3 regions of the Arthrobacter sp. TJ-270 genome follow, and region 2 is predicted to be linked to each of the others. Evidence: riboswitches for the same ligand, from Rfam matches in the RefSeq annotation. Region 2 holds a riboswitch; each other region holds the start of a gene.

Region 1 (3,866 bases), 570 kb from region 2:
CCCCTCGGTGTCGCCCTCGGTTGCCTCCACGGGGGGGTCCACCTCGGCCGGGTCCTCGGTAGGCGGTGCTTCCATCGCGGTTTCTTCACCTGCGGGAATGTCCTCGCTCTGGGTATCTGAGCCGCCACAGCCGGTGAGCGCCAGCAGGCAGATGGCGATGACGGCTAACAGGACGCGGATTGCTTTTCTCATGGTGATTCCTCCCGTGATCACCCCTGAACACCGGGGGTGGAAGTGGCCACTCGACCCCTCTGCCGGGAAGACGCTCGCACTACCCCGAATGGTTCAATGTGCGGTCGAACTCACAGCTGAATCCCAGCTTCAGCCTGCGGCGAGGGCCTTGCCGAGGTCCGTCTGAAGGTCACTTACGTCCTCAAGACCCACCGAGAGCCGGATAACGCCGTCCGACAGCCCGATGGCCGCGCGCCCTTCAGCACCCATAGCACGGTGGGTCGTGGTGGCAGGGTGGGTGATCAGTGTCTTCGAATCGCCAAGGTTGTTGGAGATGTCGATGATGTCCAGCGCATCGAGCAGTGCGAACGCCCGCTCCTTCGCCCGGCCCTCGGGGGCGTTCAGTTCGAATGTGACCACCGTGCCACCGGCCGTCATCTGGGCAGCGGCGAGATCGAACTGCGGGTGAGATTCGAGCAGGGGATAGCGCACCCAGGTCACTGCCGGTTGAGCTTCCAGCCAGCGGGCGAGGGTCAGCGCCGAGGACGAGGAGTGGTTGACCCGCAGGGAGAGCGTCTCGAGTCCCTTCAGGAGGGTCCAGGCGTTGAAGGAGGACAGGGCCGGACCGGTGTGCCGCATGAGGGTCTTCACCGGACCCTCGATGAATTCCTTGCGGCCGAGAATTGCGCCGCCCAGGACCCTGCCCTGGCCGTCGATGTGCTTGGTGCCGGAATAGACAACGACGTCGGCACCCAGTTCCGTGCACCGCTGCAACAGCGGTGTGGCAAAGACATTGTCCACGACGACCTGCGCGCCCGCGGCATGGCCGAGTTCCACGACTGCCCGGATGTCGACGATTTCCTGCATCGGGTTCGAAGGGGATTCGAAGAACACAGCGGTGGTAGGGACGCTCAGCGCTTCTTCCCACTGGTTGAGGTCCCAGCCGTCCACGAAGACCGTCTCCACGCCCCAGCGCGGGAGGACTTCATTCAGGATGACGAAGCAGGAGCCGAACAGGCTGCGGGAGGCGACTACGCGGTCGCCGGCAGCCAGGAGCGCTCCGAGCGCGGTGAAGACGGCGGACATGCCGCTGGCGGTGGCGAAGCACGCTTCCGCTCCTTCAAGAAGACGCAGTCGTTCCTGAAACATGGCGACTGTGGGGTTGCCGTACCGGGAGTAGACAAAGCGGTCGACGTCGCCGGTGAACGCGGCCTCCGCCGCAGCCGCGGAGGAATACACGAATCCCGAGTTCAGGAAGAGGGCCTCGGACGTTTCCTCGAAATTGGACCGTGCGAGCCCGCCGCGGACGGCGAGGGTGTCGGGCGACCAGGCGGCGGTGTCGTCGTCCGGCCGTTGGATCCGGGGGTAGCCACCGTTACCGGCGATCGGCTCCCGACCCGCTGCCGGAGAGAACGACGACGGCGTGGACTCACTCACCGGCGTCGCCCTGCCCGTTCGCCGGACTGGCAGCCGCGGATTCGGCACTGCCGGATTCAGGGGTACCGGATTCGGCGTGGGCGGTGGTCGCAAGGCCGCTGGAGCGCCAGCCGCCGTTCGCCTCGAAACCGTGCAGCACGTTGTAGGCGGTGTGCCCGGCAGCCGTTGCACTCTGCGCCGCGGCAACCGAGCGGACGCCCGAGCGGCAGAGGAACAGCAGCTCCCTGCCCTTGAGGCCGTTCAGCTGGTTGAGGAAGGAGACATTGCGGGTGCCGTCGGAGCGGTTCCACTCCAGGAAGAGGGGGACGGTCCCGGCATCGGTGAGGTCAGGGACGCCGACGGTCTGCCATTCCTCGACTGTGCGGACATCCACGAGGACGGCGCCCTTGCTGACGCGTTCCACCGCTTCGCGCGGCGTGATGTCTCCGGCGTAGCCGTTGCCTGGCTGCTGATGGGGGGTGTAATGCTGTGACACTGTGTCTCCTCACGCTGTGCACGCTGGTGATCGTGGATCCTGATCGGTGTGCCGAGTAGTCACCTGAGGCACCCCGCCGTGAAAGAGGGTTGCCGGCCAGCAAGTCAGGGCTTGGCACTGGCGCTCGTTACTCCGGATTGAACCTAGCACCGGCAACCCCGTCCGCCACGCTGTGCCGTAATGTGCGGTAACGCCCTGCGCGTGCGCTATATGTTCCGGTTCAGGAGACTGCCTGCACCAGGGCTCCGAGTTCGGCGGTCAACTCGGGAGACACCGTGACCGGCTTCCCGTCAATCGACCCGACTTCGGCGAGCAGGCGGACGCTCGAAATCAACCAGACGCCCTCGGAGTTGAACAGGTCCTCCGGCACCAGTGGGCCATAACCGAGTTCCCAGCCCGCATCACGGGCGGTCGCGAACAAGGCCCCCTGCGACGTTCCGGGCAGGATCCCGCTCTCCAGCTGCGGTGTGATTAGTTGCTTGACGCCGTCGGTCACCCGGGCAATCAGGACCGTCGACGTCGGGCCTTCGAGCACCTTGCCGTCGGTGGAGGTGAAGATGACGTCGTGGGCGCCGTGGGAGCGGGCGTAGCGGAGGGCGGCCATGTTCACCGCGTAGGAGAGAGTCTTGGCCCCCATCAGCAGCCACGGCGCGCGCTGCGCGACGGTGCTGTCATAACCGCGGTCCAGGAGGAGTACCGAGAGGCGCTGCCCGCGCAGCCCCTTGGGTAGCGGTGAGACCAGCACCCAGGAGGTCGCACCGGCCCCTTCCTCCCCGCGGGTGGCGACGAGTTTGACCACCAGTTCGCCGTCGTCGCCGGTTTCCTTCAGCGCGGTGGCGATGGCGCGTTCCCACGCGTCCGACGGCGGCACCTTCAGTTCCAGCGCCTCGGCAGAGGTCGCCAGCCGGGCCAGATGCGCCTGCAGCTTCCGGGGCGCGCCGTTGACGGCGAGCATGGTCTCGAAGATGCCGTCGCCGCGCGTGATTCCGGTGTCAGTGACCTTGAGCTGCGGCTGCGTCGCGTCAGCGATCCGGCCTGCGGGGGAGGAGGAGTCCAGGAACACCAGAACAGTCATGGGCACCAGCCTAGCGACCGAGGGGCCCGGGGCGAGCGAAGCGAGGCCAGGGAGGGCGATAGGCGCTAGCGACCGAGGGCCCCGGGGCGAGCGCTATGGGCCGGCGTTCTCAGGAATCGGGATTGCTTTCCCCGTTCAGTCCACGCTGTGCCCGGTCCGCTTCGTCAGAGGCCTCCTCAGGGAGGGGGTCGGTGGCATCCGGAACCTGGTCTGGGGCGTAGTCGATGAGCCCGGCGTCGACCCGCTCCTGCTCCGTGGCTGCCGCCAGGGCGTCATCATCCAGGCGTTCGGGCTCTCCTGCGTGCCCCTGGTAGATCCGGTTGGGCAGGAATTCGTTGTCCGGCTCCTGAACATCGTCCAGGCTGGGCGTGTTTTCATCGCGGGAGCTGGTCATGACCTTTCTCCTTCGTTGATCCGTCCTTTGCCTGTTCAATGCTTCCACACGGGATGAGGTGACGGAAGGCCGCGTGCAGCGAGCAATGTGGACTATGCCGGAAAGGACGAGCCCAGCGCGGACAATACCCCGAACGCCTTCGTCCGCACTTCCTCCCACTCCTCGGACGGGTCGGAATCGGCCGTGATCGCGCCGCCCACGCCGAGCGTGAGGCGGGTGTCGTCGTCGTCATTCTCCATCACGAGCGTACGAATGACGACGGCGAGGTCCGCTGCCCCATCGAGCGAAAAGTACCCGGCGGCGCCCGAATAGAC
Region 2 (3,866 bases):
GACGGTAGTTCGGCCGGAACACGTCTCCGGCATGCATGATGCGGGAGAGCCGGTGCACCCACGGCACGCTGACATCCAGCTGATTCCAGACAAGGCCGAGGACTCCTCCCGGTACCAGGATGCGCGCCGCTTCCGCGCTCGCCGACGCCGCGTCGCACCAGTGCCAGGCCTGGGCAATTGAAACAACATCAACGCTCGCAGTGCCGAGACCGGATGCCTCGGCCGTGCCCTGAACTTTCTCCACCGCCGGGAGCTGCTGTCCTAGGACGGAGAGCATGTCCTCCGACGGATCGATCGCCGTCACCTCAGGGCAACGGTGGATGAGCTCCCTCGTGAACTTTCCTGTTCCCGCCCCGATATCGGCAGCGCGCCGTGCATCCCGCGGGACGAGCCAGTCCACACATTCCGGGGGATACCCCGGACGGACGCGCTCATAGCGCTCACTGTCCTGCAGATAGCCCCGAGCCAACTCACGACGGCGGTGCTCAGCGAGGCGCGGACCCCCAACGCCCATGACGATAGCTCCTGTCGATACTTGATCAGAACCCGTCAATTAAATCACCCGGTCTCGACTGCTCGGGAAACGGGAGTGTCAGCGCGCCATCAGTCAGCTGTGCAGGGTGCTGCGCCCGCAGTTCCCGGAGTGTGCGGAGCCCAATCCGGGAAGGAACGGGTCTCGACAGCCGGTACCCAACGCCCTGCGTCGACAACATAGTCGGTTCCCAGCCCATCCCGGATGAGTGAGGCGAGGCCGGTGAGCAGCCTGTCGACATCGTCCTGCCGCGATCCGAGCCCGAAGCTTGCGCGCAGCGATCCCGATGGCAGGCCCAGGCGCTTCAGCAGCGGGTGGGCGCAGAACTTCCCGTCCCGCAACCCCACGCCATGCTCCGCGGAAAGGTAGGCGGCGACGAGGCCGGCGTCGTAACCGTGGACGGAGAAGTTCACCACACCGATTGCGTCGGTGCTGTCGGAGAAGATGCGGTGTACGGTGACGCCGGTAAGGGCGGAGAGCCCGTCCACCAGGGCGTTCCGCAAATCTGATTCATGGCGGAGCCAGTCTTCCGCGTCCAGGGCTGCAATAACCTCCGTCGCGTGGGCAAGCGCTGCTGCGCCCAGGACGTTCGGCGACCCGCCTTCATGCCGTGCAGGGCCGGTTGTCCAGGAAACTGAATCGACCTTCACCGCCTTCACGGCGCCGCCGCCGGCAAGGTGGGGTGTTCCGACGTCAAGCCAGTCAGGCCTGCCGACCAAAACTCCGGACCCGAACGGTGCATACAGCTTGTGCCCGGAGAAAGCGACGTAATCGATGCCGTCATGCCCGATATCCATCCGTCGGTGCGGGGCCAGTTGGGCTGCGTCGACGACGATGCGTGCGCCATGAGCATGGGCGAGGGCGGCGAGCCGGTTGATGGGCAGAACCTCACCGGTCACGTTTGAGGCACCGGTTACGGCAAGCAGGTTGATTCCCCCGGAAGCCAACACCTCCTCCACAGCGGTAAACGTCGCCTCTATCGTGTCGGCGGCGACGAGTCCGCGATGGGGGCGGCCCAGCCAGGGCAGGAGATTGGCATGGTGTTCCAGGTCGAGGTAAAGGACCTCGCCGTCTCCAGGTACGCAACCTGCCAGGAGATTCAGGGAGTCCGTGGTGTTTCGGGTGAAGATGACCGCGTCGTCTTCACGACCGCCGACGAAGGTCCGGACGGTCTTCCGTGCATTCTCGTACAGCGACGTTGAAATTTGGGATGCGTATCCGGCGCCCCGGTGAACGCTGGCGTAGTAGGGCAGAACGCTCTGCAGGTAGTCATTGACCTGCTGCAGTGCCGGCGTCGAAGCGGCGTAGTCCAGATTGACGTAGCGGACAGCGGTGCCGTCAACCAGCGGCGCCTGCAGTTCAGCGCCCAACACTGACGCAAGCGGCGCCGCGGACAGTTCGCTGGTGCTCTCTAGAAGTGCATTGCTCACGGAAGTTAACCCCATAGTGGTCTCAAGGGACCTGCCAAGGGAGGCCCCGCGCTTGCCGAACCACTTCTCTGGAACGGCCTGGTCGTCACCCGGGGCACCCCACCGCGGAAGGAGGGTTGCCGGCCAGCAAACCGGGGTTTATCGCTGGCACTCGTGACCAATGAGTCCAGAATAAGACAGTCCGGACCCTCCGTTCGCTTTGTTACGTGGCTACGTCAGGCACCCGTATTCTCCTGGAGCAGATCGTCCAGCGAAGGGTTGAGCATCTTCAGGACATCGTTATGCAGGGTGCTGTTGGTTGCGAGCGCGTTACCGCCGAAGGGCCCGTCCGCGCCTTCCAATGATGTGAACCGGCCACCGGCTTCCGTAACAATCGGTACCAGGGCGGCCATGTCGTACAGGTTGAGTTCAGGCTCACACGCGATGTCCACAGCGCCCTCAGCGACGAGGCAGTATGACCAGAAGTCACCATAGGCCCGTGTACGCCAGACCGATTCGGTGAGAGATACGAATTCATCGAGGTTGCCGCGTTCCTTCCATCCCGACAGGCTCGAGTAGGAGAGTGAGGCATCTTCCAGACGAGACACGCTTGAGACCCGGAGGCGTGTTGCGGCGGCCAGCGACTTGCCGGTGAAAGCTCCCGTCCCGGTTGCTGCCCACCACCGTTTCCCGAGGGCGGGAGCGCTGACGACGCCGACGACAGGGCGGCCCTCATCCACCAGAGCGATGAGTGTGGCCCACACCGGCACTCCACGGACAAAGTTCTTGGTGCCGTCGATCGGGTCGATGATCCACCGCCGCGAGCCCGCGCCGCTGCTCCCGAATTCCTCGCCGAGCACGGCATCCCGCGGGCGGGCGCGTGAGAGTTGTCCGCGGATTGCCTCTTCCGCTGACTTGTCTGCATCGGTAACCGGGGTGTAGTCCGGCTTGGTCTCAACCGCCAGATCCAACGCCTTGAACCTGGACATGGTCTGGTCATCGACGGAATCGGCCATCACATGGGCAAGGCGAAGGTCATCGTTGTAGCTCTGGAGGTTCATACTGTTCAACCTATATCCTCGGGACGCGCAGATGCGGGAGGCCTGATGCCCGGGGCGTTGAGTGCCCTTGCACGTGGGCGATGCCCGCTGACTGCGGTCTTAACGCAAGGAAGGGACATCGGCCGATAGCCGATGTCCCTTCCTTTGAAAACTAAGAGTTAGAGAACGGAGATGTTCTCAGCCTGGGGGCCCTTGGGTCCCTGGGTGGTCTCGAAGCTGACCTTCTGGTTCTCCTCGAGCGAGCGGAAGCCGCCGGAGTTGATTGCGGAGAAGTGAGCGAAGACGTCAGCGCCGCCGTCGTCAGGAGCGATGAATCCAAAGCCCTTTTCAGCGTTAAACCACTTGACTGTACCTGTTGCCATTTAAATCATTCCTTGAGTGTAGGATCCCCCCGTACTTCGGGGTTCCCGTCGCGGTGTTCCATCGCCTGCAAAAAAAGCTTTCGAACTCCGTAGAGAAATCAAGGCTAAATATTCATGCGCAACACAACAACTACGTTCAGTCTAGCAGGCAATGAGCCGCTGTGCGCGCACCGGCTATTGGAGCCCTAACTCTTTCGAGCCTTGGGCGGGCTCGATCCCAGCACCGAGCAGCCTTCGCAGGGAAGCTAGGCGCACGGGTCCCGACTCTCCGGCGTCCCCGGAATCGACCCAGCCGTCCAACCCGCAGTTGACTGCGGTGTCGTCGTGTCTGCACCCCCGTTCGCACTGCTCGGTCCCGGGCGCGAGATCCGGGAAGGCGGCCAGGATGCGGTCGGCATCGACATGGGCGAGGCCGAAGGAACGAATCCCCGGCGTGTCGATGATCCACGTGCCGGGCGCGGAGTCGGCGGCCTTGAGCGCGTAGGCCGACGAAGAGGTATGG
Region 3 (3,866 bases), on a different contig from region 2:
GATGGCGATGTGGATCCACAGTTCGCCGCGCTCAATCAGTTCGACGGCGGCGGTCAGCACAGCGGAGGGCGGCGGCAGCTGCACGGCGCTGAACACGCCCACGACCGAGTTCAACTGCCAGGCGACGAGGATGAGGGCGGGAACCACCAGCCCCAGCAGGAGACGGACCGGTCGCCGGCTCAGCAGCCCCCCGGAGGTCTCTGTGGGCTCAAGAGGTGAGCCGCCGTCGTCGTCCGCTGTTGTCACGGTATGGCCGGTGGCTTCCAGGCCTTCCTTGCTGGTGGGGTAGACGCTGGCCCCGGTATTACCGGGATTACCCATCTGAGTCATTAGGAACCCTGGATGGCGTCAGGATCGGCGTTGGTGACGAAGGAGTCGTCGAAGAGGGTGTCGAGGGCTTCATCGATCTGCTCCTGCGAGGAGACATCACCAGTTTCCACGAATACCGGGCCGACCTTCTCGAGAACCTTCCGCTGTGCCTCGCCCGGTGCGGGGTCGACGTCCAGGTTGGTGCGTTCGATGATGACGGCGTTGGCGATCTCGACGTCGATGCCGGCAACATCGGCGAGGATCTGTGCCGTCTCCTCCGGGTTTTCCTTCGCCCACTCGCGCGCCTTCTCGTAGGCATTCACCACGGTCTGGGCAAGCTCGGGGCTCTCGGAGAGGAATTCCTCGTTGGCGTTGAGGAAGCCGTAGGTGTTGAAGTCGATGTTGCGGAAGAAGAGCTCGGCGCCCTCCTGCTCAGCCGAAGCCATGATCGGGTCCAGACCCGCCCAGGCGTCAACGGATCCGTTGTTCAGTGCTGCCCAGCCGTCGGCGTGCTGCAGGTTCTGCACGGTGACCTCGGAGGGGTCGATGCCAGCGGACTCGAGCGACTGGATCAGGAAGAAGTAGGGGTCGGTGCCCTTGGTTGCCGCGATCGACTTGCCGCGCAGGTCCTCAAGGGTCTCGATGCCGGTGCCCTCGACGGTGACCATGGCGGACCACTCGGGCTGGGAGTAGATGTCGATCGTCTTGATCGGTGACCCGTTGGAACGGGCGAGGAGAGCAGCGGACCCGGCGGTGGATCCGACGTCGACCGCTCCGGCGCGGAGGGCTTCATTGGCCTTGTTGGAACCGGCGGACTGGACCCAGTTGACGGTCACGCCTTCGTCCTCAAGCTCCGCTTCGAGCCAACCCTGGTCCTTGATGACCAGGCTGAGCGGGTTGTAAGTGGCGAAGTCAATGTTGAGCTCGGTGGCCGTGGAAGCCTCTTCGGCGGACGCGGCGTTCTCACCGGCGAGGCAGCCGGTCAGGGCGAGCGTGCCGGTGGCGGCGAGCGCTACGGACAGGACGGCGCGGCGGGTGAAGGGCGAGCGGGTGCGGTTCATGGTTTCCTTTGCGAGGGGTAGCAGTCGCCGTGCAGACGGGCACGACGACGGAACAAGCTGTGTGTGGTCTAGTGGCCTTTGACGCCGAGGGTGGTGAGCAGGGAGCTGCGCATTCGGCCGAGGTCGGCGGCATTGCGGTCCCGCGGGCGGTCGCCCGGGACGGTGAGCACCTCGGTGACGGAGGCGCCGGGGCGTGACGGATCGGCGGACTTGCCGAGCACGATGATGCGGTCTGCGAGCTGGAGGGCCTCGTCGACGTCGTGCGTCACCAGCAGCACCGTAGTGGGCTGGGCTGCGTGGATATCCAGAAGGAGGTCCTGCATCTTCAGCCGGGTGAGGGCGTCAAGAGCGCCGAACGGCTCATCGAGGAGCAATACGCCCGGGTTCCGGGCGAGTGCCCGGGCCAGGGATGCCCGCTGGGCCATGCCGCCGGACACTTCACGGGGCCGGTGCCCGGCGAAGTCCGCGAGCTCCACGAGGCCCAGCAGTTCGGTGACCTTCGCCTTGCCGGCGGCCGCGCCGGTTCCCCTGGGCAGGCCGATTGCGACGTTGGCCCGGAGCGACAGCCAGGGGAGGAGACGCGGTTCCTGGAAGGCGACGGCGCAGCGGTCATCGATGCCGTTGACCGCGGTTCCGTCGATGAGGACGGCACCGGATGTCGGTGCGTCGAGGCCCGCTGCGGCCCGCAGGAGCGTGGACTTCCCGCAGCCGCTGGCACCGACGATGGCGAGTACCTCACCGGCGCGGACATCGAGGTTGATGTCGCGGAGGACTACATGCTCGCTGGTTCCGCCGCCGAAGGACCGCGTGAGGGAGGAAAAGGTCAGGGGAAGGGCCAGCTTGTCTGTGGCGTTGTTAGTGGCCTGTGCCTGCTGCTGCGCGCTGAGAACGGTGCTCATGTATAACTCCATCGCTCCTGGCAGTAGCACCCGTTCTCCTGCATGCAGGTAAGGGTTGCTGCGGCGTCAACGATCCAGGTCTCTCGGCCGCTCGGGATGGTGGACTTCCACTAAACGACTTTCTGACGTGCCTTTGCAATATATGTCGTAACAAAGCAGGCCCACAGCGGTCAGGCGAGCAGCCAGTCCACCGCGCGCTCCAGTAACTCCCGGTGTTCCGGTGACGCGTACGACGCCGCGTCGTGGCCGAGAGCGTCGTAGAAGCTCCGCGCTGTAGCGGTTCCCGCTCCCTGTTCCACGGTGCGCTCCAGCGGTCGCTCCAGCGACCACATCAGCGGATGCAGATGCCCCTCGTGTTCGTGGCGGGCATGGACGACGACCTCCGGTGACGTGCGCAGCCAGCTGTAACGTTCGTCGTCGACCGTGAAGTCAGAGACGCCTACCGGAAAGGAGCCCTCCAACACAATGTGTGCCCGGCCGTACTCCGGATGCATGGACACGCCCCGCACCCACCGACCCCCGAGTGCCTTCTCCCACGACTCCGAATCCAAGAAGCTGGTGGAGCTGGAGTGCAGGGCCAGCAACGGCCGCCCGCCGGCAACCCAGGCGTCCAGCCCCGCGGAGGCGGCCTCTGATCCGGGGGACGTGCCGTCGTCGTCGCGGGGGAGGCCGACGTTCACCACCAGCAGGTCCGGCCAGGAGGCGGAGTCCTGGAGGCCTTCGAGAGCGCAGTCGACGTCGTCCGCGGTTTCCACGGTGAGACCGTGGTCTTGAAGTAGGCCGGCAACCGCAGCGGATGTCTCGGCGAAGGGGTGCCAGGGGTCCGCGTACCGTCCGGTGCCGCTCAGGAGCAGTGCTGTTGTCATGGGAGCTCATCTCTGTAGGTGACGGGTGAGGCGTTCCAAGCGAGGAGTCCCTCACGATCAGGTCCGGATTCAGCTCCAGGCGGTGGACGGGCCGTCGCCGGCCCTCGGCGATCCGGGCGGCGAGCATCTGCACCGCCACCCGGCCGACGTAGTGCTTCGGCGGCCGCACCGCGGAGATGGCGGGCTCGGCAAGGTAGGCGACCTCGTCGTCGTACGCCACGACCGCCAGGTCATCCTTAGGATTTATCGAAGTGCTCGGCCCGCGGACTGCCCTGCTTTCCAGCCGTCTCGTCGAGTGCTGCGTCCGTGGAGAGGCGGAAAACGTGATTGCTTCATGCCGACTCTGAGTATGTACTGGTCCCGAACGTGATGCAAGGCACACCGATCGAGTATCAGGCACAGGAAAGGACCGCTCCATGAATAAGCCGGAGGCAGTAGCTGCGATGGGTTATGGAACCTTCGCCGAACGGATCGTCGCCGCAGGGCCGGAGCGGTTGGGATGGGTGGCGCCGGGTGAAGGACTCATGAGCGCATGAACAAGCTGACACTTCCGGCCCTGGACCGGGAACTCTCGCCCTATACGGGATGGACCCGCGAGCACCACGCGGCACAGGCCGACTCGATGCTGCTCGGCGTACGCAAGTGGGCCAGTCCCAGCCACGCCCGCATCACGCCGCCCGGACGCGAAGGCGGCTACGGCCGGGCCATCGACGGCCTCGAAGGCTTCGCGC

The links. A riboswitch is a leader RNA that binds a small molecule or an ion and turns the genes downstream of it on or off. The one in region 2 is predicted to bind S-adenosylmethionine.
Region 1: it holds a riboswitch for S-adenosylmethionine, as region 2 does, so the genes downstream of both, AC4D2M_RS03765 (rhodanese-like domain-containing protein) here and AC4D2M_RS01105 (aminotransferase class V-fold PLP-dependent enzyme) in region 2, are expected to answer to the same signal.
Region 3: it holds a riboswitch for S-adenosylmethionine, as region 2 does, so the genes downstream of both, AC4D2M_RS13915 (ABC transporter ATP-binding protein) here and AC4D2M_RS01105 (aminotransferase class V-fold PLP-dependent enzyme) in region 2, are expected to answer to the same signal.

Annotation. Positions count from the first base shown of each region.
Region 1 covers NZ_JBZCNB010000001.1:794,998-798,863, reverse strand. Annotated here, with positions in the region: gene AC4D2M_RS03775 (COG4315 family predicted lipoprotein) at 1-192, opposite strand, end outside; gene AC4D2M_RS03770 (O-succinylhomoserine sulfhydrylase) at 322-1,530, opposite strand; gene AC4D2M_RS03765 (rhodanese-like domain-containing protein) at 1,601-2,083, opposite strand; SAM riboswitch class IV at 2,090-2,215, opposite strand; gene AC4D2M_RS03760 (aminodeoxychorismate lyase) at 2,304-3,158, opposite strand; gene AC4D2M_RS03755 (hypothetical protein) at 3,268-3,552, opposite strand; gene pabB (aminodeoxychorismate synthase component I) at 3,645-3,866, opposite strand, start outside.
Region 2 covers NZ_JBZCNB010000001.1:228,169-232,034, reverse strand. Annotated here, with positions in the region: gene AC4D2M_RS01110 (class I SAM-dependent methyltransferase) at 1-514, opposite strand, end outside; gene AC4D2M_RS01105 (aminotransferase class V-fold PLP-dependent enzyme) at 604-1,977, opposite strand; SAM riboswitch class IV at 2,006-2,121, opposite strand; gene hisN (histidinol-phosphatase) at 2,178-3,002, opposite strand; gene AC4D2M_RS01095 (cold-shock protein) at 3,161-3,364, opposite strand; gene rsgA (ribosome small subunit-dependent GTPase A) at 3,539-3,866, opposite strand, start outside.
Region 3 covers NZ_JBZCNB010000008.1:5,704-9,569, forward strand. Annotated here, with positions in the region: gene AC4D2M_RS13905 (ABC transporter permease) at 1-330, opposite strand, end outside; gene AC4D2M_RS13910 (aliphatic sulfonate ABC transporter substrate-binding protein) at 330-1,370, opposite strand; gene AC4D2M_RS13915 (ABC transporter ATP-binding protein) at 1,439-2,269, opposite strand; SAM riboswitch class I at 2,275-2,372, opposite strand; gene AC4D2M_RS13920 (ThuA domain-containing protein) at 2,440-3,135, opposite strand; partial or broken gene AC4D2M_RS13925 (substrate-binding domain-containing protein) at 3,188-3,553, opposite strand; gene AC4D2M_RS13930 (DUF2264 domain-containing protein) at 3,668-3,866, shown strand, end outside.